Regions from separate parts of the Limosilactobacillus vaginalis genome, predicted to be linked through region 2. Evidence: predicted binding sites of a transcription regulator. Region 2 holds the regulator's gene; each other region holds the start of a gene.
The links. The regulator Rex, encoded in region 2, represses fermentation and respiration genes when NADH is low (regulators of the CRP and FNR family bind a similar motif). The targets are predictions, from matches to a motif close to TTGTGAANTANTTCACAA.

Region 1 (7,720 bases), 760 kb from region 2:
ATTACCGGTTCCGGAAAGCTTACACCGCTCAGGGCCATACTGTAAGCGAACTTAAATATCACGCAACCCTGTATCCTTTTGGACCGATTTTTGCGCTTGTTCTTTGTACAATTGTTATTTGCGGGCAGAACGTTGAGGCCTTTGCAAAACTTGACTGGTCAAATATTTTGATTACGTACATGAGTGTACCGTTATTCCTAATTTTGTTCTTCTACTACAAAATTCGTTATAAGACCCATATTATTCCGTTGAAGGAAGTAGATCTTTCTCGGCAGACTAAGGGTGAAAAGTATGACCCAGAACAAAATTAATTAGAATTTGAAGAGGGTTTCTATACCGAGAAAATTTAGGTATGGGAATCCTTTTCGAATTTAGGAAGAGGACTTCTGGTTCAGTCTCTTCTTTTTTTTAATGTTCAATGTTAGAATGGTAAAGTTGTTTTTCATAAATTAAAGGGGGAGAAGCGTTTAATGATTGCACTTGCAGGGACAATAGGCGCCGGGAAAACAAGCCTAACCGGATTGCTGGCTGATCATTTGAATAGCCAAGCATTTTATGAATCTGTTGATGATAATAAGATTTTGCCGCTCTTTTATAAGGACCCGAAAAAGTATGGTTTTTTACTGCAAATTTACTTTTTAAATCGACGACTAGATGAGATTAAAGATTCTTTTGGAAATGATTTAAATGTCCTTGACCGTTCAATTTTTGAAGATGCATTGTTGTTTAAACTCAATGCTGATATGGGGCGGGCAACCGAAACAGAATCGGATATTTACTCATCATTACTGCACAACATGATGGAAGAGTTACCTGAACAACCTCACCAAAAAGCACCTAATCTGCTAATCACGATCCAGGTTTCATTCGAAACAATGCTGGAGCGGATAAAAAAACGTGGTCGGTCATACGAACAGCTCACTAATGACCCATCTCTCTATAATTACTACAAGAACCTTAATGAACGCTACCGTGATTGGTATCAACAATATAATGCTAGTCCTAAAATGCTGATTGATGGGGATAAGTATGACTTTGTCGAAGATCCAGTAGCGGCACGTCAAGTATTGAAAATGATTGATCAAAAATTAATCGAACTTGGTTTGAAATAATTGTTGACACTAAATTTAAATGATGATATATTAATAAAGTTCCATTATGAATATATCATTTTTCGGAGGATTAGCTCAGTTGGGAGAGCATCTGCCTTACAAGCAGGAGGTCACAGGTTCGAGCCCTGTATCCTCCATATGCGGATGTGGCGGAATTGGCAGACGCGCAAGATTTAGGATCTTGTATCTTTTAGATGTAAGGGTTCAAGTCCCTTCATCCGCATTTGAAATAATACTTTATTTCAAAATCATATTGACATCGGTCTGTGACACGTGGTATATTAATTATTGTTGCAGAACAGTTATGCGGAAGTAGTTCAGTGGTAGAACATCACCTTGCCATGGTGGGGGTCGCGGGTTCGAATCCCGTCTTCCGCTCTTTATGCACCCATAGCGCAATTGGATAGAGTGTCTGACTACGAATCAGAAGGTTGAAGGTTCGACTCCTTCTGGGTGCACTACTTAAAAGCGTGGCACACTACTTAGTGTTGTCACGCTTTTTCTTTTCGGAACTTAGCTCAGCTTGGTAGAGCGCTGCGTTCGGGACGCAGAGGTCGCAAGTTCAAATCTTGTAGTTCCGATTATTATAAATGTAGAGAGCAGGGGAAACTAATCTGTTAGTTCTATCCTGCTTTTTTTAGTAGTAGTGACTTGGCGAAAGACACTTTGCTTTAGATTACAATCAATTTTTAGGAACGGCTTATGACAAGGAAATTATTCTACTTATTATTAATACCGGTAATTATTCTGGGAGTGCTTCTCTGGAGCCCGCAAAAAAATGTGAATGCCAGTCAGGTTGATAGAAAAACTAAGCTGGAATTACAAGCATACCTTCATGATCACCATATTAATGGAATTATCCTCGTTAACGGGAAAAAGGATCAACCAGTAGTTTTAAGGAATAAACTTACAACTAATCCAGCACAGGTTGTTACTCCTAATGCCCTATTTCCGATTGGTTCGTTGCAAAAATTGATAACGGGAGTCGCAGTGTACCAGCTCGTTCAAAAGGGTGAACTGAAGTGGAGTACGCCACTAAGCAAATATTATCCCCAAATTCAGGGAAGCGACCAGATAACGTTACAACAGTTAATGACTCATACGAGTGGGCTGCAAAACGATGGTGCGTTACCGAAGAAAACATTAAATAACGAACAAAGTCAGGAACGGTTCTTCCTTCATCACTTTAAGAATACAGCCAATCATGATTGGAACTATCAGGATATTGATTTTGAAATACTAGGTGCGATTATTCGCCAGCGGACTCATGGCGGTTACTATCACTATATTAAAAAGACAATTTTGAAACCGTTGAATCACCATCAGCTAAAAATGGTGTATCAGGTAAAACCGCGTAAAGTACTGCAAACTATGCAACCAGGGATGACTTGGCAGATGCTATCACAAGCCGCTTCGTCAGAAATTGGTGCCGGTGATTTGTTACTCTCACCATTAAACTATTGGAACTTTATTTACCACGGTGTACTCAGTAAGCCAAAACTTATTAAGAACTTTGCTAATCAACCTAAGAGCCAGCGTGAAGCTTATTTTGGCGGTATTTATTTTCAGGGAACGGTTATCCGGGCTAATGGTAGCGAACCGGGATATAATTGCTGCTTCTTTGCGGATTATAAAACTAAAAGAACGCTGATGCTGTTTACCAATAACATTGATTATCAAACTCTGCGCCAAACTGCTGAAGAACTTTATGAAATTTACTATGGTGAGCAAATTCAGCCATAGTGAATAAAATTTATTTGCTAAAATACTCACAATTGGTATTAATTAAGTGATGCTAGCTTCAGTAAATTGGTGGAGAACTAATAGAATATTGGTCTGTCAATTTCCTGTTTATTTATTCACAAAAGCGCTTTAAAAACTGAATTGGATTTGTTATTATATCTTGTGTAAAAGATAACAAGTTCAAAGGAGATTTTAGATTATGAAAGCTGCTGTTATTAACGATCCAGTAGATGGTTACGTTACTGTTAAGGATGTTCAACTTCGGGATCTTAAACCAGGTGAAGCCTTAGTTGATATGGAATATTGTGGTCTTTGTCACACCGACTTGCACGTTGCTGCTGGTGACTTTGGTAAGAAGCCAGGTCGGATTATTGGTCACGAAGGTGTTGGTCGTGTATCTAAAGTTGCTCCTGGTGTTACTTCCTTAAAGGTTGGGGACCGGGTATCAATTGCTTGGTTCTTCAAGGGCTGTGGACACTGTGAATACTGCCTTACTGGTCGTGAAACACTTTGCCGGAACGTTTTGAATGCTGGTTACACTGCTGATGGCGCAATGGCACAACAATGTATCGTTCCTGCTGACTATGCTGTTAAGGTTCCAGAAGGCCTTGACCCAGTTGAAGCTACTTCATTAACTTGTGCCGGTGTTACTATGTACAAGGCATTGAAGGTTGCTGACATTAAGCCAGGTCAATGGGTATCTATCGTTGGTGCCGGTGGTCTTGGTAACTTGGGTATTCAATTTGCCCACAATGTCTTCGGTGCTCACGTTATTGCCGTTGATGGTAACCCTGAAAAGCTTGAAGCTGCTAAGGAAAACGGTGCTGAAATTGTTATCAACCGTCATGATGGCGATGTTGACAAGCAAATCCAAGAAAAGGTTGGCGGTGTTCACGCTGCTGTTGTAACTGCTGTTTCAGCTTCAGCATTTGACCAAGCCGTTGATTCCCTCCGTCCAGATGGTAAGTTGGTTGCCGTTGCTCTTCCACAAGGTGACATGAAGCTTAACATTGCTAAGACAGTTCTTGACGGAATTATCGTTGCTGGTTCATTAGTTGGTACCCGTCAAGACTTAGCTGAATGTTTCCAATTTGGTGCTGAAGGTAAGGTTCACCCAATTGTTAAGACACGGAAGTTAAGTGAAATCAACGACATGATCCAAGAATTAAAGGATAACAAGGTTGTTGGTCGGAACGTTGTTGACTTCAGCTTAGAAGATTAATCTATAAATATCCCCTTTTTGAAATTTAGCGGGAGTGAGATGTTGAGTCTCACAAACGTAAATAAGCTCCTAGAGTAAGGTAAGGCCGAGCTCCGGGGGCTTATTTTGTACTTTTTTCTAAATAATTTGCTAACACTTGCTCTTTATTGAGACTGTTTTCTGGTCCCTAATTTAATATTGTGGTAAAATTTGGTCAAGATTAGTCAAGAAATTTGGAGGTGATGGAATGGAAGAGAAAAGCATTTCTGACATTATTGAGGAGTATTTGAAACAAATACTTGGTGAGTCATCTCAAATTGAAATTCGTCGTTCGGAAATTGCCAACCATTTTGATGTTGTTCCGTCACAAATTAATTACGTAATCAAAACCCGATTTACTATTCAGCATGGATATTTAGTGCAAAGTAAACGTGGTGGTGGCGGTTATATTCGAATTGAGCGCGTTAATTTACTTGATAATGTTGATGTGTTAAACTCACTGATCCAAGCAATCGGGGATTCAATTAGTGAGCGTGATGCTTATGACATTGTTCGAACGCTTTATGATGAAAAGCTGCTGACAAGGCGTGAGGGGGATTTAATGCTAGTTGCCTTGTCAAAGCAGACCCTAAATGTGAATGATTGCAATGTTGAAGCTCGATTAAGAGCAAGAATTTTAATTTCAATGCTTAATCGTTTACGGTATGAGAGCTAGGAGGAAAGCAGTTAATGGATAATATGTTTACACCTAGTGCCAAACACGTCTTGGCACTCGCCCATGAACAAGCAAAGTACTTTAAGCACCAAGCCGTTGGTACTGAACACTTATTACTTGCGTTGGCAATTGAAAGGGAGGGAATTGCTAGCAAGATTTTTGAGCAATTCTCCATTACTAGCGATGATATTCAAGAAGAAATTGAGCGGATGATTGGCTATGGGACCATGGATGACATGGGGCCAGCTGATTACCTTCCATATTCTCCCAAAGCACGGCAGGTATTAGCACTAGCGGGACAGGAAGCACAGCAGTTAAATGCCTTAAAGATTGGTACTGAACACTTATTACTCGCGTTGATTTCAGATGAAGGAATTCTTTCTTCCAGAATTTTAATGAGCTTAGATGTTCTACCCCGACAAATTCGCAAAGTAACCTTGCGGCGTCTTGGTGTTTCAGATATTCAGGCACGACAGCGCTTAGGCAGACAGCCGGGACAACGAACACGAAGATCGCAGACACCAACTCTTGATAAGCTTGCACGTGATATGACCCAAATGGCAAGGGATGGTAAACTTGACCCTGTAATTGGTCGCGACAACGAATTACGACGGGTTGAGCAGATCTTAAGTCGCCGAACAAAGAACAATCCAGTGCTAATTGGTGAACCCGGTGTTGGGAAGACAGCGATTGCTGAGGAATTAGCTCGTCGAATGGCCAACAATGAAGTTCCTGAAGACTTAGCACAGAAGCGATTGATGATGCTTGATATGGGATCGTTAGTTGCCGGAACTAAGTATCGTGGAGAATTTGAAGATCGGTTGAAAAAGGTTATTGACGAAATTCAAAAAGACGGCCATGTCATCCTCTTCATTGATGAATTACACACTTTGATTGGTGCTGGTGGTGCTGAAGGGGCGATTGATGCTTCAAATATCTTAAAGCCAGCTCTTGCTCGTGGTGATTTACAGACAATTGGTGCTACGACTCTTGATGAATACCAAAAGTATATTGAATCTGATGCTGCACTAGAACGACGGTTTGCGACTGTTCAGATTGAAGAACCCACTGAAAATATTGCTTTGCAGATTCTAAATGGCTTGCGGCCAAAATATGAGGAACACCATCATGTTAAAATTGATGATGATGCATTAAAGCAGGCTGTTAAATTATCAAGTCGCTACATCACAGACCGTTATTTACCGGATAAGGCAATTGATTTAATTGATGAGGCTTCCTCAATGGTACGGATTGATGCCGAAGAAAAGGGAAATCATCAACCATCATTAACTACCAGATTAGTACAATTACGGCAACAAAAAGAAGCTGCAATTGAGAACCAAGATTTTGATCAGGCTGCTAATCTCCGGCAAGAAGAGCTAACGTTAAAGGCTAAGGTTGATGAGCAACAGAAAAAGGCTGAGAAGCAATCTGCACAGCGAAAGCTCCACACAACAGGGGAAGATGTTGCAAAAATTGTTGCTGAATGGACCGGTGTTCCGTTGACCCAGCTTAAGAAGAGCGAAAGCGAACGACTAGTTAACCTCGAAAAGGTTCTTCATAATCGTGTCATTGGACAAAATGAGGCTGTATCAGTCGTTGCAAAGGCAATCCGTCGAGCAAGAAGCGGCTTGAAGGATCCGCAACGGCCAATTGGTTCATTTATGTTCCTTGGACCAACAGGAGTAGGGAAAACGGAACTAGCTAAGGCACTAGCGGCGGCAATGTTTGGTTCTGAAGATAACATGATCCGGATTGATATGTCTGAATATATGGAAAAGTACAGTACTAGTCGTTTAATTGGTGCTGCACCGGGTTATGTTGGTTATGATGAAGGTGGTCAGTTAACAGAAAAGGTTCGTCAACACCCATATTCGGTTGTCCTATTAGATGAGGCAGAAAAAGCGCATCCCGATGTCTTTAATTTGTTGCTTCAAGTCCTCGATGATGGCTATTTGACTGATGCTAAGGGACGAAAAGTTGACTTCCGCAATACCATCATTATTATGACCTCTAATTTAGGTGCTACCCAGCTCCAAGATGAAAAAGAGGTCGGATTTGGTGCACGTGATGTTAGTCAGGACTATCAGGCAATGGCATCTGCAATTCGTCAACAATTAAAACTGCATTTCCGTCCTGAGTTCCTGAACCGGATTGATGAAACAATAATTTTCCACTCCTTACAAAAGGATGAACTTCACCAAATTGTTAAATTGATGGTTGCTCAACTAAGAGCACGGGTTGCTGAACAAGGAATTAACTTGAAAGTTACGCCTGCAGCGATTGATGTTGTGGCAACTAAGGGTTACAATCCGGCATATGGTGCTCGGCCATTACGTCGGGCATTGCAGGATCTGATTGAGGATCCGCTAAGCACCGCGCTACTAAGTGGCAACGTAAAAACTGGTGATAACGTTGTTGTCGGTGCTCACCAAGGAAAAATTACCTTGAAAGTAAAAAATGACCACAATGAGCGAATGGTAAAGAATTAAAATTAAAATCGGACTTTGACGTTTGGCTTTTGGAACGTTGAAGTCCTTTTATTTACGGGAAGTTATTAAACATTTCTGTTATCATCTGTTCAACTGAAATTAATAAGAATAAAAATACTATTTTATCTATATCTAATTTGGGAGGAGATAATTTTGCTTAAAAGCTTGTCAAATCAAAGCTTTGGTGGCATTATATATTTATAATGTGATTAATATGTTAGGAGATAGTAAAGTATGAAGAGAGCTGAACAGCTTGAAAAAACACGACAGTCAATTATGAGAACGGCAACTAAGCTCTTCTTGCAAAAAGGCTTCGGTGAAACTTCTACTCGTGATATTGCTAAGCAAGTTGGGATTACTCAACCGGCTCTTTACCATCACTTTAGCGATAAGGAAGTCCTCTATCTAGACGTGATGACTAATTTGAGTAGTAAGGTTCGTAAGGATATTAATAAGG
Region 2 (7,720 bases):
GCTCGGTAAAGCCGAACTCTGAAGCTCACATTTTTTTTATTTCCGGATTTGTCCATTACCGGTAATTTCATACTTAATCGTTGTTAACTGGTGTAGCCCCATTGGTCCACGAGCATGAAGCTTTTGGGTACTAATACCAATTTCAGCACCGAAGCCAAACATTCCGCCATCCGTAAACCGGGTAGAAGCGTTAACGTAAACACACGCAGAGTCAATTTGCTCCTGGAATTTCCGTCCTCGTTCTAAGTTATTAGTGATAATTGTTTCGGAGTGATGGGTACTATGGTCATTAATGTGAGTGATTGCAGCATCAAGACTGTCAACAACTTTAACCGCCATAATGAGATCATTGTACTCAGTGTCCCAGTCTTCTGCGGTTACTGGGATAATCTCGGGAACAATTTTCCGTGCCGCTTCATCACCGCGAAGTTGAACACCGTGTTTGATTAATGCTTTAGCAATCACTGGTAAGTAGGTTGAAGCTACCTGACGATGAATTAGTAGCTTTTCAGCAGCGTTGCAGACGGATGGGCGTTGAACCTTGGCGTTAACCGCAATTGCAGTTGCCATTTCAAGATCGGCATCACGATCGACGTAAACGTGACAGTTACCGGCTCCTGTTTCAATTACCGGAACGGTTGCAGTTTTAACAACTCGTTGAATCAGGCCGCGGCCACCTCGGGGGATGAGGACATCAATATACTTAGTTAAATTCATCATTTCCTGAGCACTTTGATGGCTTGGATCAGCGACCATTTGAATAGCATCGGCTGGAAGCCCGGATTGGGTAAGAGCCTCGCGAAGGGCCTTGGCAATTGCCAGGTTAGTTTGTAATGCTTCCTTACCGCCACGGAGAATTACCGCATTACCACTTTTAAAAGTAAGACCAGCAGCATCAGCAGTAACGTTTGGTCGGGCTTCAAAAATAATCCCAATGACACCCAATGGAACTCGCCGTTGAATAATTTGTAATCCGTCAGCACTAATCCATCCCCGGTCAATTTGCGCGGTCGGATCGGAAAGTTGGGCGATAGAACGAAGACCATTTGCCATGTCAGTGATTCGCTGTTCGTTGAGCATTAAGCGGTCAAGAAACTTCTTTGGCATTTCATTAGCATTAGCTAAGTCTTGTTTATTTGCTGTAAGAATAGCAGTTTGATTGGCTATTAAAGCATCAGCCATTGCAATTAGGCCCTTATTTTTAGATGCAGTATCAAGAATTGCTAATTGTCGTGCAGCTATTTGCGCTTGTTTACCGATTTGATTGAGTGATGTCATGATATGATCCTCCTTGGTTGAATTTTGAGTTTTCTCCTATTGTTATGTAGTCTTTGTTCGCCAGGGCTTGCTAGAGCTAGTGTTTTAGGCGACTGAGTCGAAATGTGTTCGCCGTGACTTTCCTCGAGCTAAGGTTCTAGGCAACTGAGTCAAGATCTGCTCGCCAGGAACTTGCTAGAGCTAACAACCTCCCTCCCAGATGCTTCCAGCATCTAGTCGGGAGAAATTGTTAGCTTTCCGCAAGTTCTTTGCTGGCTCGCACTCTATTTTCCAAACCTTGTTCCCACTTCTTCGCTACCGTCGAGGATTTGGAAGATGATTTTGGGATCACGGCCGTTGCAAAGGACCATGTGCTGGTTAGCTTGCATAATAGTGGCAGCGGCGCGGAGCTTAGTGACCATCCCACCGGTGCCAAATTGGGTACTGCTACCACTTGCGGCTTGCTCAAGTTCTGAAGTCATTTGATTAACGTGACGAATGGGTTGGGCATCGGTAAATTTATGCGGATCACGATTATAAAAGGCATCGATGTCAGAAAGAACGATTAACAGATCAGCCTTAATTTTAGTCGCAACTTGGGCAGAGAGTTCATCGTTATCACTGAAAGTAGTGTGGTGATCCAGCTCATCAACTGAAACTGGATCATTTTCGTTGATAATTGGGACAACCGCATCACCAAGAAGAGTTTCGATCGTATTAAGAATGTGCTGACGGCTAACCGGGTAGTCAAGGACATCTCGGGTTAATAAAATTTGTCCGACCTTAGTCTGATAATCCAGAAATCGTTGCGAATAGATCCGCATTAACTCGGTTTGACCAATTGCGGCCAGGGCCTGTTGCTGAGCAATTTCAGCTGGTCGCTTTGTTAAGCCGAGACTGGCAAGGCCAACACCAATCGCACCTGAAGAAACTAAAACCATTTCGTAACCTTGATGATTCAGCGTTGCAAGAGTATACGCCAGGCGGTCAATTGTCCGTAAATTAACCTGACCGTTGGGGTAGATTAAACTACTTGTCCCAACTTTAACAACAATGCGTTGATGCTGCTTTCCCATATTAACCATCCCTTCTAAACAAAAAACATGCCTAAGTCGAGGCACCAGTTACGGCGTTACCATCCTCGTTCAAAGACATGCTTTACTCTTTTTCAAAAATATTATTTACGTGTTGGATTAATAATGATTAGGATTCGGAATTATGTAAGTGGCTTTCAGCCGATGACCACTATTCTCTGGAACTTCCTACTTGGATCATTTGATTGCAGTTTACTTTCTTCTTGGTTAAAAGTCAACTATTTTCTTGATCAAACTTTTCTAGCTCCTCGGCTGCATTAGTCCACTCCAACTCGACTTCTTCAGACTGTTCATTTAACTTATTCAGTTGTTTTTGCAAATCCGCGAGTTGTCCAATATCAGTAGCAACTTCTGGTTGACTCATCTGCTCTTGAATTGCTTGTGACTGTTCTTCAAGGGAAGCCATTTGATCTTCTAACTTGTCAACTTGTCGCTGAAGCTTTCGCCGGGCTCGCTGAGTTTCCTTACTTTGCTGGTAAGACTGTTGAGCGCTGGATTTTTTGGGCTTAGCTGTTGAGTTTACTTGTTGCTCATCCTGTCCTGCAGTTGAAGCTAATTCCTTATTGACGGCTTCAAGGTAGTCATCATAGTCACCTTCATAATGCTTAATTCCGGTAGCGCTCATGTCAAGAACATCCGTGGCAACTTGGTTAATAAAGTATCGGTCGTGGGAAATAAATAGTACCGTGCCAGAGAACTCGTTGATTGCGTTCTCAAGGACTTCACGACTATCAATATCTAAGTGGTTCGTTGGTTCATCAAGAATTAAGAAGTTGATTGGTTTAAAAGAAAGCTTAGTTAGCTCTAGGCGAGCTTTTTCGCCACCGGAAAGGTCATGGACAAGTTTATAAACATCATCGCCAACGAAGAGAAAACTACCAAGTAGGGAGCGAATATCCTTTTCAGGAACGTTTGAGTGATCGTCCCAAACTTCATTTAAAACAGATTTTTCGGGATGAAGCTGCTGCTGTTCCTGATCGTAGTAACCAATTTGCAAGTTAGCGCCTAGTTTAATCGAACCGCTAATCAGTGGGATCCGATCCAAAATTGACTTTAGCAGGGTTGATTTACCGATTCCGTTGGGCCCAATGATTCCAACTCGTTGGGGCTTACGAACGGAAAACGAAAGCGGCCCGGCAAGCTTTTGATCATTATAACCAACTACTGCGCGGTCAACATCCAGGACTTCGTTACCACTATCCTTATCACTGTGAAAATGGAAGTGGATTGACCGATCGTCAGTCTCGGGACGATCCATCCGATCCATTTTTTCTAGTTGTTTCCGACGCGCCTGAGCACGTTTTGTGGTTGAAGCCCGAACAATGTTGCGGTTGACAAAGTCTTCAAGCTTTGCAATCTTCTTTTGCTGTTGTTCGTAGTGCTTCCATTCAGCAGTAAGCCATTCTTGTTTATGCTGCATAAATTGGGTGTAATTGCCAGTATAATGACGCAACGTATGGTTATCGAGATCGTAAATATCAGAAACAACTCGATCAAGGAAGTACCGGTCGTGAGAAACGACAAGCAGTGCGCCCTGATAGCTCTTTAGATAATCTTCTAGCCATGCAAGAACGTTCATATCTAAGTGGTTTGTTGGTTCGTCTAGGATCAAAAGATCAGGGGACTGCAAAAGAATTTTAGCAAGGGCTAGTTTTGTCTTTTGTCCTCCAGATAGGGAATTGATCGCAGTTTGGTAGTCAGCTTCTTCAAACCCAAATCCTTTTAAGATTCCCCGCATTCGTGACTCGTATTCAAAACCGCCCTGTTTCTTGAAAGTAGATTGGAGCTGAGAATATTTTTCCGTTGTTAGCTGGAATTCTTTAGTTGCTGGATCGAGTGAAGCTAACTGGTTTTCTAACTGGTGAATTTGCTTTTCCATTTTATGGAGAGGAGCAAATACTAGATCAAGTTCGGCCCAGATACTATTTTGGCTATCTAACCCTTGATCCTGAGCCAGGTAACCGATAGTTAGATCCTTGCTTTTAGAAATTGTCCCTTCATCGGGGTTAGTGATTCCGGCAATCATTTTTAAGAGGGTCGTTTTCCCGGCACCATTGCGACCGACAAGGGCTGTCCGGCCATGTTCCTGAATTTGGAGATTAATGTCATGAAAGAGGACATCAGCGCCAAAACGACGCATTACATTATTGGCTTGCAAAAGAATCATTTTGTTTACCTCGTTCTTCAAAAGATGTACTTTTCCATTATACGCTGGTTAGCCTTGATTTCACAAAGTTTAGCTTGTAAATTACGTTAATGATTAAGCAAATGAAAAAATTTTGAAAATAATTTTGTTTGAGTGTTCACAATGAGAGAGTTTGTTGCTAGAATAATAAGAGAATTGGATTTCACAAACTAGCAAAATTGAGTAGAAAATATAAGCTCACTAATGTTGAATAATATAAAAATATCGTAGGAGGAATAACAAAGAATGGCTACCAAGAAAATTCCTAAGGCAACGGCAAAGCGTTTACCAATTTATTACCGTTACCTTAGCGTACTATTAAGTGCAAATAAGCGACGGGTTTCATCAACGGAACTCTCAGAGGCGGTTCAGGTTGATTCCGCAACTATTCGTCGTGACTTTTCTTATTTTGGTGAATTGGGTAAGCGGGGCTATGGTTACGATGTTGAGAGCCTGTTGAATTTCTTCAAGGGGATCCTAAATCAGGATACTCTTACTAACGTGGCCCTTGTTGGAGTCGGTTCATTAGGGAGTGCGCTTCTTAACTATAATTTCCATCAAGATACTAACTTACGGATTAGCGCAGCGTTCGATACTAAGCCTGAATTAGCAAACACTGTAAAGAGCGGGATTCCAATTTATCCAGCAAGTGAAATGCAAAAGCAGATTAAAGAACAACAGATCGATGCCGTGATCTTGACTGTTCCAAGCTCAACTTCCCAAAAAGTTGCGGATCAATTAGTTAGTGTTGGGGTAAAGGGAATCTTGAACTTCACGCCCGTTCGTCTCTCAGTTCCAAAGAATGTTCAGGTTCAAAATATTGATTTGACAAATGAGCTCCAAACATTAATTTACTTCATCAAGAATTATGCTGAAAATAATCATGATGAAAAAACAAACTAAATTATAAAATCGTCGGTGGTTACGCTAAATGTAATTGCCGGCGACTTTTTAGTTAGCATCGTCTGAAAGGTATATTGGTTGCAATCAACTCTAAAAATGGTATAGTAGAAAATGTAATTAGCACTTGGAAGATGAGAGTGCTAAATTAACTTTTGATTATCAAAATGGAGGGATTAACGTGTTAAAACCATTAGGAGATCGCGTGGTTCTTAAAGCTGAAACTGAAGAAGAAAAGACAGTCGGTGGTATTGTTCTTGCTTCAAACGTTAAGGAAAAGCCAACAACAGGTAAGGTTATTGCTGTTGGTGCTGGCCGAACATTAGACAATGGTGAAAAGTTAGCACCAGCTGTTAAGGAAGGCGATCGGGTCCTCTTTGATAAGTACGCTGGAAATGAAGTTGAATACAACGGTGAGAAGTACCTCGTTGTTCATGAAAAGGATCTCGTAGCCGTAATCGACTAATTAGCAGGATTAATCAAAAACGTTACAGATTTTAATTTTGAGGTGAATAATATATGGCAAAAGAAATTAAGTTTTCTGAAGACGCCCGGAACGAAATGCTCCATGGTGTTGATAAGTTAGCAAATACTGTTAAGACTACTATGGGTCCAAAGGGACGGAATGTTGTCCTTGAACAAAGCTATGGCACACCAACCATTACTAATGATGGTGTCACAATTGCCAAGAGCATTGAATTGGAAAACCACTTTGAAAACATGGGGGCAAAGCTTGTTTCTGAAGTAGCTTCCAAGACTAACGATATTGCCGGTGATGGTACTACTACTGCTACTGTATTGACTCAAGCAATCGTTAATGCCGGAATGAAGAATGTTACTGCTGGTGCTAACCCAGTTGGTGTTCGTCGTGGAATTGACAAGGCTACTCGGGCAGCCGTTGAAGCTTTGAAGAAGATGTCACATGATGTTAAGACTAAGGACGACATTGCCCAAATTGCTTCCATTTCTGCTGACAACAAGGAAGTTGGTAAGTTGATTGCCGATGCCATGGAAAAGGTTGGTAATGATGGTGTTATCACCCTTGAAGACTCCCGTGGTGTTGATACAAGTGTTGACGTTGTTGAAGGGATGAGCTTCGACCGTGGTTACATGTCACAATACATGGTAACTGACAATGATAAGATGGAAGCTGATTTGGACAACCCATACATCCTGATCACCGATAAGAAGATCAGCAACATCCAAGACATTTTGCCACTTCTTCAATCAGTTGTTCAAGAAGGCCGTGCTCTCCTGATTATTGCCGATGACATTACTGGTGAAGCTCTTCCAACCCTTGTCTTGAACAAGATTCGTGGGACCTTTAATGTTGTTGCTGTTAAAGCTCCTGGCTTTGGTGACCGGCGGAAGGCTCAATTACAAGATATTGCTGTATTGACTGGCGGTACTGTTATTTCTGATGACCTTGGCATGAACTTGAAGGACGCTACTGTTGATCAATTAGGCCAAGCTAACAAGGTAACGGTTACTAAGGACAGCACTACAATTGTTGATGGTGCTGGTGCTAAGGAAGCCATCGCTGAACGGGTTGACCAAATTAAGCAAGCTATCAGTAAAGCAACCTCTGACTTTGACAAGGAAAAGCTTCAAGAACGTTTGGCAAAGCTTTCTGGTGGAGTTGCCGTTGTTCGTGTTGGTGCCGCAACTGAAACTGAAATGAAGGAAAAGAAGTACCGGATCGAGGATGCTTTGAACGCTACCCGGGCTGCTGTTCAAGAAGGATTTGTTCCTGGTGGTGGTACTGCATTAGTTAATGTTCTTCCAGCCTTGGATAAGGTTGAAGCAACTGGTGACGAGGCTACTGGTGTTCAAATCGTTAAGGCAGCTCTAGAAGCACCAGTTCGGCAAATTGCTGAAAATGCTGGTGTTGAAGGTTCAGTTATTGTTAACCAATTGAAGAGCGAAAAGCCAGGAATTGGTTACAATGCTGCTGACGGTAAGTTTGAAGACATGGTTGAAGCCGGAATTGTTGACCCAACTAAGGTTACCCGGTCTGCCCTTCAAAATGCCGCTTCAGTATCTGCATTGCTTCTTACAACTGAAGCCGTTGTTGCAGATAAGCCAGAACCAAAGGATAATCAAGCTCCTGCTGCACCACAAGGCGGTGCCGGCATGGGTGGCATGATGTAATTTCGCTAATCACAAATTAAATCTAATTAATTAAAAGACTGTCAGTCCTTTGTTATAGAATGAAAGGGCTGATAGTCTTTTTGCTTTAAAGCAGTTAATCCAATTTTTTGTAAGAAAAATTATTTAATTAAGC
Region 3 (7,720 bases), 370 kb from region 2:
GTGTTGAAGAATATCGATAAAACAATCCCCGGATGCCTTAAACCTGACACTCGGGGATTTATTATCTACTCATCTAATTCATTGTCTTCCCATACTTTACGGATCATTGGGTACTTCAGATCACCAACTTGACTTACTTGATACTTAGCAGCTTTCAATTCAGTTGCATCACCAACACCAATTGAAACAACACCCGTATCGTTTATTAGTGCAATTTGCTTAGCATTAGACCCAATCCCAATACATGCAGCTGGTTGAACATTTAACTCTTGGCTTGCTTTTAGGTATGGGTTATCACTATCTACTGGAGAAACAAAGGCATCAAAGAAATCATCGACCTTTAATTTCTGGAGAATCTCTTTTGCATGCCCGTCAACATCATTAACAGCCATATCAACATAATGATCGTAGAAGTTATTTAGTAATCGCTTAGCATTTGGGTAAAGTTTATCTTCACCGATTCCTTCAATAACCTTGGTGTACATTTCATATTGCTCATTTAACAGTTCATCCTTGTCGGCGTCCGTTTGGTTAAAATGACTTAGGACCACTTCTAACGCTTGGTGTCGATCTAGTCCAGCTAATTGATGAGCCACCTTTCCAGGTAGCCCCATGCCAAATTCGTACATCGCTAAATTACGCCATGCTTCGAATTGTAATTCATCGGTATCCAAAATAATTTGATTGAGGCTTAAAATTGCACCCTTCACTATTTTTCATCCCTTTATCAATTAATTATTCTTAACTCCTACTTTACAGATACAAGCAAGAATCTTCAATCAATTTCTATTCCTTCTCGTTCTCATTTTAACCTCACTTTCTTCAAAAAAGGTCTTGCAAATTCAATTAAAGATTGATAAGATAATATCTGTTGTCAATGACATGGGCAGTTAGCTCAGCTGGCAGAGCAACGGACTCTTAATCCGTGGGTCCAGGGTTCGATCCCCTGACTGCCCATCGTAAAAAAGGTCACCGATTATTCGGTGGCCTTTTTTGATATATTAATGACTTCTAAAAACATAGTTACCAACATTGCTGCTAGACTTTTAGTCGCCAGGTTGATAGTCCTTATCAATAATTAGAACTGGCTTAATTGTCTTTCCTGATACTGAATCGGCGTTGGCTTGATTGATTTGATCGAAGTCATAGAACTTTTCAGTCTTGTCAAAGTCAAACATTCCCAACTTGTAGAATTCGATTAGCCGTGGAATATCAACTTGTGGAATCGAGTCACCCATGTTAACACCGACGATTGTCCGGTCACTAGGGCAAAGATCGTTCCAGGTATCAACATCAATATGGTTTGCGGTAACCGCAACTGGTGCCAATGTTCCACCTTGGGCAAGCGATTGAATTGCATCTTCCATAACCTTAGTCACACCGGTAGTATCAACAATATAATCAACGCCTTTTCCATCAGTTAAGTTTTGGATTGACTTAACCATGTCTTGGTCATTAGTGTTAATTGCGTCAGTAGCTCCCAACTCCTTAGCTAACTCAAGCCGTTCAGGGACACGATCAATAGCGATGACTTTAGTGCATCCTGAAATCTTACCAGCCATCATTGCCGCTAAACCAACGGCACCGGTACCAGTTACAGCAATTGTAGAACCTGGTTCTGGCTTTAATGTATTGAAGACCGTTCCTGAACCAGTAACGTAACCACAGCCTAGAGGACCTAGTTTCCGCAAGTCAAGATCCTTAGGAACCTTAACGGCGTTCCGTTCACGAACCACGGTCGTTGTTGTAAATGAAGATTGATCAAACATATCGTCAACTTGATGACCATCCTCAGTAAAATGAGCACTTCCATCGGGACGAACACCAGAAAGGTTATTAGCAGCATAGTTCAGACACTTTGTTGGCTTCCCTTTCAAGCAGTTAATACAATTACCACAACCATAGAATGAAAGAATTACATGATCGCCGGGTTTGAAGTTCTTAACTTCAGGACCAACCTTTTCAACAATCCCAGAACCTTCATGGCCCAGGATGATTGGGTAGCCGATTTCTGCGTCACCTTTCCGTAAAGCTTCATCTGAGTGACAAATTCCAGAAGCAACCATGTGAATCTGTAAATCATCAGCTTGCATATCTGCTAATTCAACATCATCACGAATATCAAATTTTGCTCCCTTTTGATCAACAATTGCAGCTTTAATCTTCATAAAAATATCTCCTGTTTATTTAGCTAACATCTCTACAATGTTCATACTATCACAATTGAACATTTGATAAGCCCTTATCAGAAAACGCTTACTTTATTATAACAACAAATTCTTGTAAAAACAGGATTTATATTAATTGCATATTATAGCTATTATTTATAATACATGAAAATTCATTCATAACTCTCCCTCAGCATTTTTTGACGAAGAGTACTTTTATCAAAGACTAACCTCACCAACAACATTCCGATCAAAGAATTTGGCAACTTGATGAACATCCATTTTCTGTCCCAAAGCCCACATCAACTTGGTAATGGTGCTTTCAGAAGTCATATCATGAGCACTGATTGCTCCCTTTAGCAAGGCTTCACGACCAACTTCGTACTTAGTTAAGTCACTCCGTTCGTATAAACACTGACTTGTCGCAATTACGGGAATCCCATTTTTAATTAATTCACCGATCGCACCAACCATGTTGCGACGAATGAAATTCATTCCACCAAGCCCATAGCCTTCAATTACGATTCCCTTACAGCCATTTTCAACCATCGCAAATAGGAGTTGCGGGTCAAATCCAGGGAACAACTTAACCAGGGATACGCGGGGATCAATTTTCGTGTTTAATGTACAGTGATCAGCATGGGGAAAGTTTGCTTGTTGCGGATTAAGGACTAAGCCATCTGACGTTACTGTCGCAACCGGTGGGACGTTAACACTTTCAAAGGCATCAAAATTAGTCGTTCGGACCTTCACGCTTCGACAGCCTAGCATCACCTTCTCACTGAACGCTAAGTAAATCCCTGGACGACAATTTGCAGCTGCGGCAAAAGCTAACCGCAAATTATCTGGCGCGTCACTAAGGATAACATTAATTGGTACCTGGCTTCCCGTAAGCACTACCGGTAAATTAATTCCTTGTAGCATAAACGAGAGCATTGATGCTGTATAGGCCATCGTGTCAGTCCCGTGTGAAACGACAATTCCGTCATAATCGTTTCGGTATTCATAAATTTTTTTAGCAATAAATTCCCATTCTTCGGGTTGAATATTTGATGAGTCCAACTGTAAAATGTCACGAACTTCAATCTTATATGGAAGTTGGCCGAGCATCTTAATTAGTCCTTCACCAGATTCTCGAGGAACTAATCCTGAATCTGAGGCAACTGATGCAATGGTTCCTCCCGTTGAAAGTAGTAATATTTTTTTCATTTGATTACTCCCATAATTTTTAAATTTGATTATACAACATAACCTTAATAATTGGAGTGACTTTCAACCAATAACTACTCTAATAATAAAGGGGGAATATGACAGCGATCTTTCCCGATCCTGTTTCATATTCCCCCTTTATTATATTTCCCGGGTAATATTTCTAATAACGAACTGTTCGCGATTGATTTGCCTTAACTACAACGAAGACAACTGCTAAAGTAGCAAAAACCGCCACCGCACAAACGACGAACAAGATCCGGTAACTGGAAAGTTCAATTAGGATCCCGCCAAATAGCGGTCCGATTGCCTTACCAAGTGAAGAGAAGGCGTTCAGGATTCCCTGATATTTACCCTTAATATTAACCGGTGATAATTCATTAACAATTGCCGGCATGGTTGGAAACGCGGTTGCTTCCCCGATTGTTAGCACCGTCATTGCTAAGACAAACCAAACGTAGGACTTAGCAAATAACAATAGAACAAAGGAGAAACCGACTGTGAAGATCCCAAGGAATACCTGCAAATAAAGGTTTGAACGGTACCGATTAATCCAGGTAATGATCAGCTGGATAATCACAATTAAGACTCCGTTAAGCGTCCACAACAGACTATACTTGGTCATTGAAATTCCCTGATCAGTCATAAAGACGGAAAGGTTACTTGCCCATTGTTCATACATCGTCCAGATAATCATTAGTGCCGCAAAGAAAGTCCAACTAATAACCAGGTTGCTAACGGGCATCTTAACCTGTTCCTTTTCTTCTGCCATGTCCACGTCAACTTCCCGATTACTTCTTCGAGTGCTCTTGTTATCCTTAAAGAAGAAAAAGACAACGGCACTAAAAAGAACATAAAGGACTGTCGTAATTGAAAACATCGGTGAAATATTACCGTGAGCATACTGGTAAAGCGGCCCCACAATTGTTGTTCCAATCACCATTCCTAAATTATTGGCAAAGTACAACATGTTAAAAACATATCGGCCATCTTGTCCAGACTGGGTTCCGTAAGAGTTCACCATGGTAATTATCCAACCATTCATAAAGCCGACACCAGTTAATAGGATTCCATAAACTGGCCAGCCATTAAATGCAATTAGCAGAGCCATAATTACAGTAGCCGTAACTGTTCCGCCAAGCATTAATTGCCGTGGATTCTTCTTATCAAACAATGTTCCGGCGATATAACTCCCCACAACATTAGCACCGGAATAGAGTAAAAGGACAATTCCTGAAACAGTTAATGATTCATGTAGTTGTTGGTGCATGTAAATGGTAGTTAACGGCCAAACAAAACTATTACCGATACTTCCTAAAAACATTCCTAATAGCAACCATTTTAATTCAATTCCTTGACGGTTCATCTTACGCCTCCTCTTTTCTTAATCATCTTTTCAACCAAACAGATCTACCATCTTGACTATAACCCTTTTTATTATCAAATGGTTGGGATAGAACCGGCCATTCTTTTAAAAACGCACAAAAGGGCCCCTACGATCGCTCTTAGATGCCCTCATTATTCGATTAATTATTATCTTCTGGAATATAGGAAACGGAAGCAAACTTGTTATACGACTTCGCAAATAACAACTTTACCGTTCCCCGCGGACCACTACGGTTCTTTTCAATAATGACTTCAACTTCACTCACGTTCGATCCATCGTCATCATTATCCTGCTGAGAATTATTCTGATTATCCTCGCCATCACCATCTTCATCGTGCTCATAGTAATCATCACGATACAGGAAACTAACAATATCCGCATCCTGTTCAATCGATCCGGATTCCCGAATATCTGAAAGTACCGGTCGCTTATCTTGTCGCTGTTCAACTCCACGAGAAAGCTGAGATAGGGCAATAACTGGTACCTCTAATTCCTTAGCAAGCTTCTTTAACTGCCGTGAAATTTCGGAAACTTCTTGTTGCCGGTTATCGGGATTAGTCCCTTCAATTAACTGAAGGTAGTCAATCACAATTAATCCAAGATTGCCCTTTTCTTTTGCTAATCGACGACACCGTGCACGAATTTCTGCAACCTTAATTCCAGCAGTATCATCAATATAAATATTAGCTTTAGAAAGGGACCCAGTTGCAATAAAAAGACTATTCCACTCATCCTGAGTTAACTGCCCCGTCCGCAAGTGGTTAGCGTTAATATTTCCTTCAGCACAGATCATCCGATTAACGAGAGATTCCGCTCCCATTTCCAGACTAAAGATTGCTACAGCAGTATCCGAACTAGTTGCAACATTCTGGGCAATATTTAGTGCAAATGCAGTTTTCCCAACAGCAGGCCGCGCAGCAATAATCACTAACTCGTCCTTATGCAAACCAGTTGTCATTTCATCCAATTGCTGATAACCAGTTGACAATCCAGTAACTTCACTATCGTTTTTCGATAAGTCATTAACGTGTTTTAAAGAAGCCTCTAGGACATCCTTAATGTTTTGAAAACCATTCTGGGTATTATCTTGAGAAACCTGCATGATTTGCTGTTCAGCATTATCAAGCAGATCCGACACGCTATCATTATCAGCATAACTATTATTAATAATCTTCGTTGCTGTATTAATTAGCCGTCGTCTCGTTGCCTTATCATGAACAATTTTAGCGTAATAGGCAACGTTGGCTGCTGTTGGTACTGCCGTAGCAATTTCAGCAATATAAGCAACTCCACCAATATTTTCAGTCTGATTATCCTTGTCCAGCGCACTCCGGATCGTTACCACATCAATTGGCTGGTCTTCATCATTTAAATCAACCATCTTCTGAAAGATGATTTGGTGGGCTTTACGGTAAAAATCGCGTGGCTCTAAATATTCCATTGCATCAGCCAGGGCATCTTTACTTAAAAAGACAGCTCCAAGAACTGCCTTTTCCGCATCGATGTCACGTGGCTCTTCTTGCACTGGTGCATTATCCATGACGATACGCTCCTTTAATCAATGAGCTTACTTTTCAGCAATGTGAACTCGAATTTCAGCCATTACTTGTGGGTGCAATTTAATTGGCACGTTAACATAACCCAACGCCTTAATTGGTGCTGCAAGCTCAATCTTCCGCTTATCAATTTTGACGTTGAATTGCTTTTGTAATGCAGTTGCAATTTGTTTTGTTGAAATTGAACCAAACATCCGGCCATCAGTTCCAGCCTTTCCACTTAGTTCAACAACGGTCTTGTCATTTTCAAGAACCTTCTTCAACTCTTTAGCTTCAGCTAGTTCTTCAGCAGCGTGCTTTTCTTCTGCACGTTGTTGCCCCGCTAACTGACTCATTGCAGCATGGGTTGCCTGCTTTGCTAAGCCCCGCTTAATGAGGTAATTTTGGGCATAGCCATCGGGAACATCTTTTACTTGTCCACGCTTTCCGCGACCACGAACGTCTTGAATAAAAATAACTTTCATCTTAGTCACTCCTCAGTTGATTCTTTATTTCCATCATCCTCTGTTTTAGCCAATTGGTCAATCAGAGTTTGCTTAACTTCCGCAATTGTTTTGCCCTTAATTTGGGTTGCGGCATTAGCTAGGTGACCACCGCCACCCATCTTTTCCATGATTAATTGAACATTCACGTCACCCATTGAACGTGCAGAGATGCAGACCATTCCATCAGCCCGTTTAGTAATAACAAACGAAGCCTCTATTCCGTTAACCTGAAGAAGCATATCAGCCGCTTGAGCAGCCGTTACTGGATCATAGACCTGTTCTTCTTCTCCGGCACAGATCGCAATTGAGTCATTTAATTCTGCCAATGAGATCAAGTGATTACGTTTCATGAAACTATCTGCATTTTCCTTCATGAACATCTGGATCATCATCCCATCAGCCCCTGCAGAACGCAAGTAACTTGCCGCGTCAAATGTCCGTGTCCCTGCACTCTTGGTAAAGGATTTAGTATCAATTTGAATCCCCGTCAGCATTGCAGTGGCTTCAAGCTTATTCAACCCTTTACCCTCTCGTGGCTGGTATTCAAACATTTCAGTAATTAACTCACAGGTTGATGATGCATATGGTTCGATGTAAACCAATAATGGATTTTCAGGGAATTCTTCACCGCGCCGGTGGTGATCAATAATCACAAGGCGATTCTGCAATCGTTCATAAAGCTCTGAAGCAATTGTAATCCCCTTCTTAGCGTGGTCAACCATCACCAGGAGACTATTAGGGGTAGCTTTCTCAAGAGCCTCTTCAGGGGTAATAATATGCTCCTTGATCTCTTGGAAATTATCCATTTGCTTTAAAAGACGCTGAACATCAGAGTGCGCCTGCTCATTATCAATAACAATCCAACACTCACGGTTATTCATTGCCGCAATTCGGCGAATCCCTAAGCAAGCACCA

Region 1: the regulator Rex is predicted to act here: its motif matches at 3,016-3,033, upstream of adhP (alcohol dehydrogenase AdhP).
Region 3: the regulator Rex is predicted to act here: its motif matches at 2,206-2,223, upstream of N4627_RS00075 (NAD(P)-dependent alcohol dehydrogenase).

The regions. Positions count from the first base shown of each region.
Region 1 covers NZ_CP104399.1:1,496,727-1,504,446, reverse strand. The annotation lists gene N4627_RS07605 (amino acid permease) at 1-311, shown strand, start outside; gene N4627_RS07600 (deoxynucleoside kinase) at 471-1,112, shown strand; tRNA gene N4627_RS07595 (tRNA-Val) at 1,177-1,249, shown strand; tRNA gene N4627_RS07590 (tRNA-Leu) at 1,253-1,335, shown strand; tRNA gene N4627_RS07585 (tRNA-Gly) at 1,419-1,490, shown strand; tRNA gene N4627_RS07580 (tRNA-Arg) at 1,497-1,570, shown strand; tRNA gene N4627_RS07575 (tRNA-Pro) at 1,620-1,693, shown strand; gene N4627_RS07570 (serine hydrolase domain-containing protein) at 1,815-2,855, shown strand; gene adhP (alcohol dehydrogenase AdhP) at 3,055-4,077, shown strand; gene N4627_RS07560 (CtsR family transcriptional regulator) at 4,304-4,771, shown strand; gene N4627_RS07555 (ATP-dependent Clp protease ATP-binding subunit) at 4,786-7,263, shown strand; gene N4627_RS07550 (TetR/AcrR family transcriptional regulator) at 7,498-7,720, shown strand, end outside.
Region 2 covers NZ_CP104399.1:378,818-386,537, forward strand. The annotation lists gene N4627_RS01730 (glutamate-5-semialdehyde dehydrogenase) at 37-1,278, opposite strand; gene proB (glutamate 5-kinase) at 1,542-2,342, opposite strand; gene N4627_RS01740 (ABC-F family ATP-binding cassette domain-containing protein) at 2,566-4,518, opposite strand; gene N4627_RS01745 (redox-sensing transcriptional repressor Rex) at 4,783-5,439, shown strand; gene groES (co-chaperone GroES) at 5,618-5,902, shown strand; gene groL (chaperonin GroEL) at 5,956-7,587, shown strand; gene N4627_RS01760 (glycosyltransferase) at 7,715-7,720, opposite strand, start outside.
Region 3 covers NZ_CP104399.1:11,366-19,085, reverse strand. The annotation lists gene N4627_RS00085 (HAD hydrolase-like protein) at 66-710, opposite strand; tRNA gene N4627_RS00080 (tRNA-Lys) at 885-957, shown strand; gene N4627_RS00075 (NAD(P)-dependent alcohol dehydrogenase) at 1,047-2,168, opposite strand; gene N4627_RS00070 (asparaginase) at 2,388-3,377, opposite strand; gene N4627_RS00065 (MDR family MFS transporter) at 3,541-4,743, opposite strand; gene dnaB (replicative DNA helicase) at 4,904-6,304, opposite strand; gene rplI (50S ribosomal protein L9) at 6,332-6,784, opposite strand; gene N4627_RS00050 (DHH family phosphoesterase) at 6,790-7,720, opposite strand, start outside.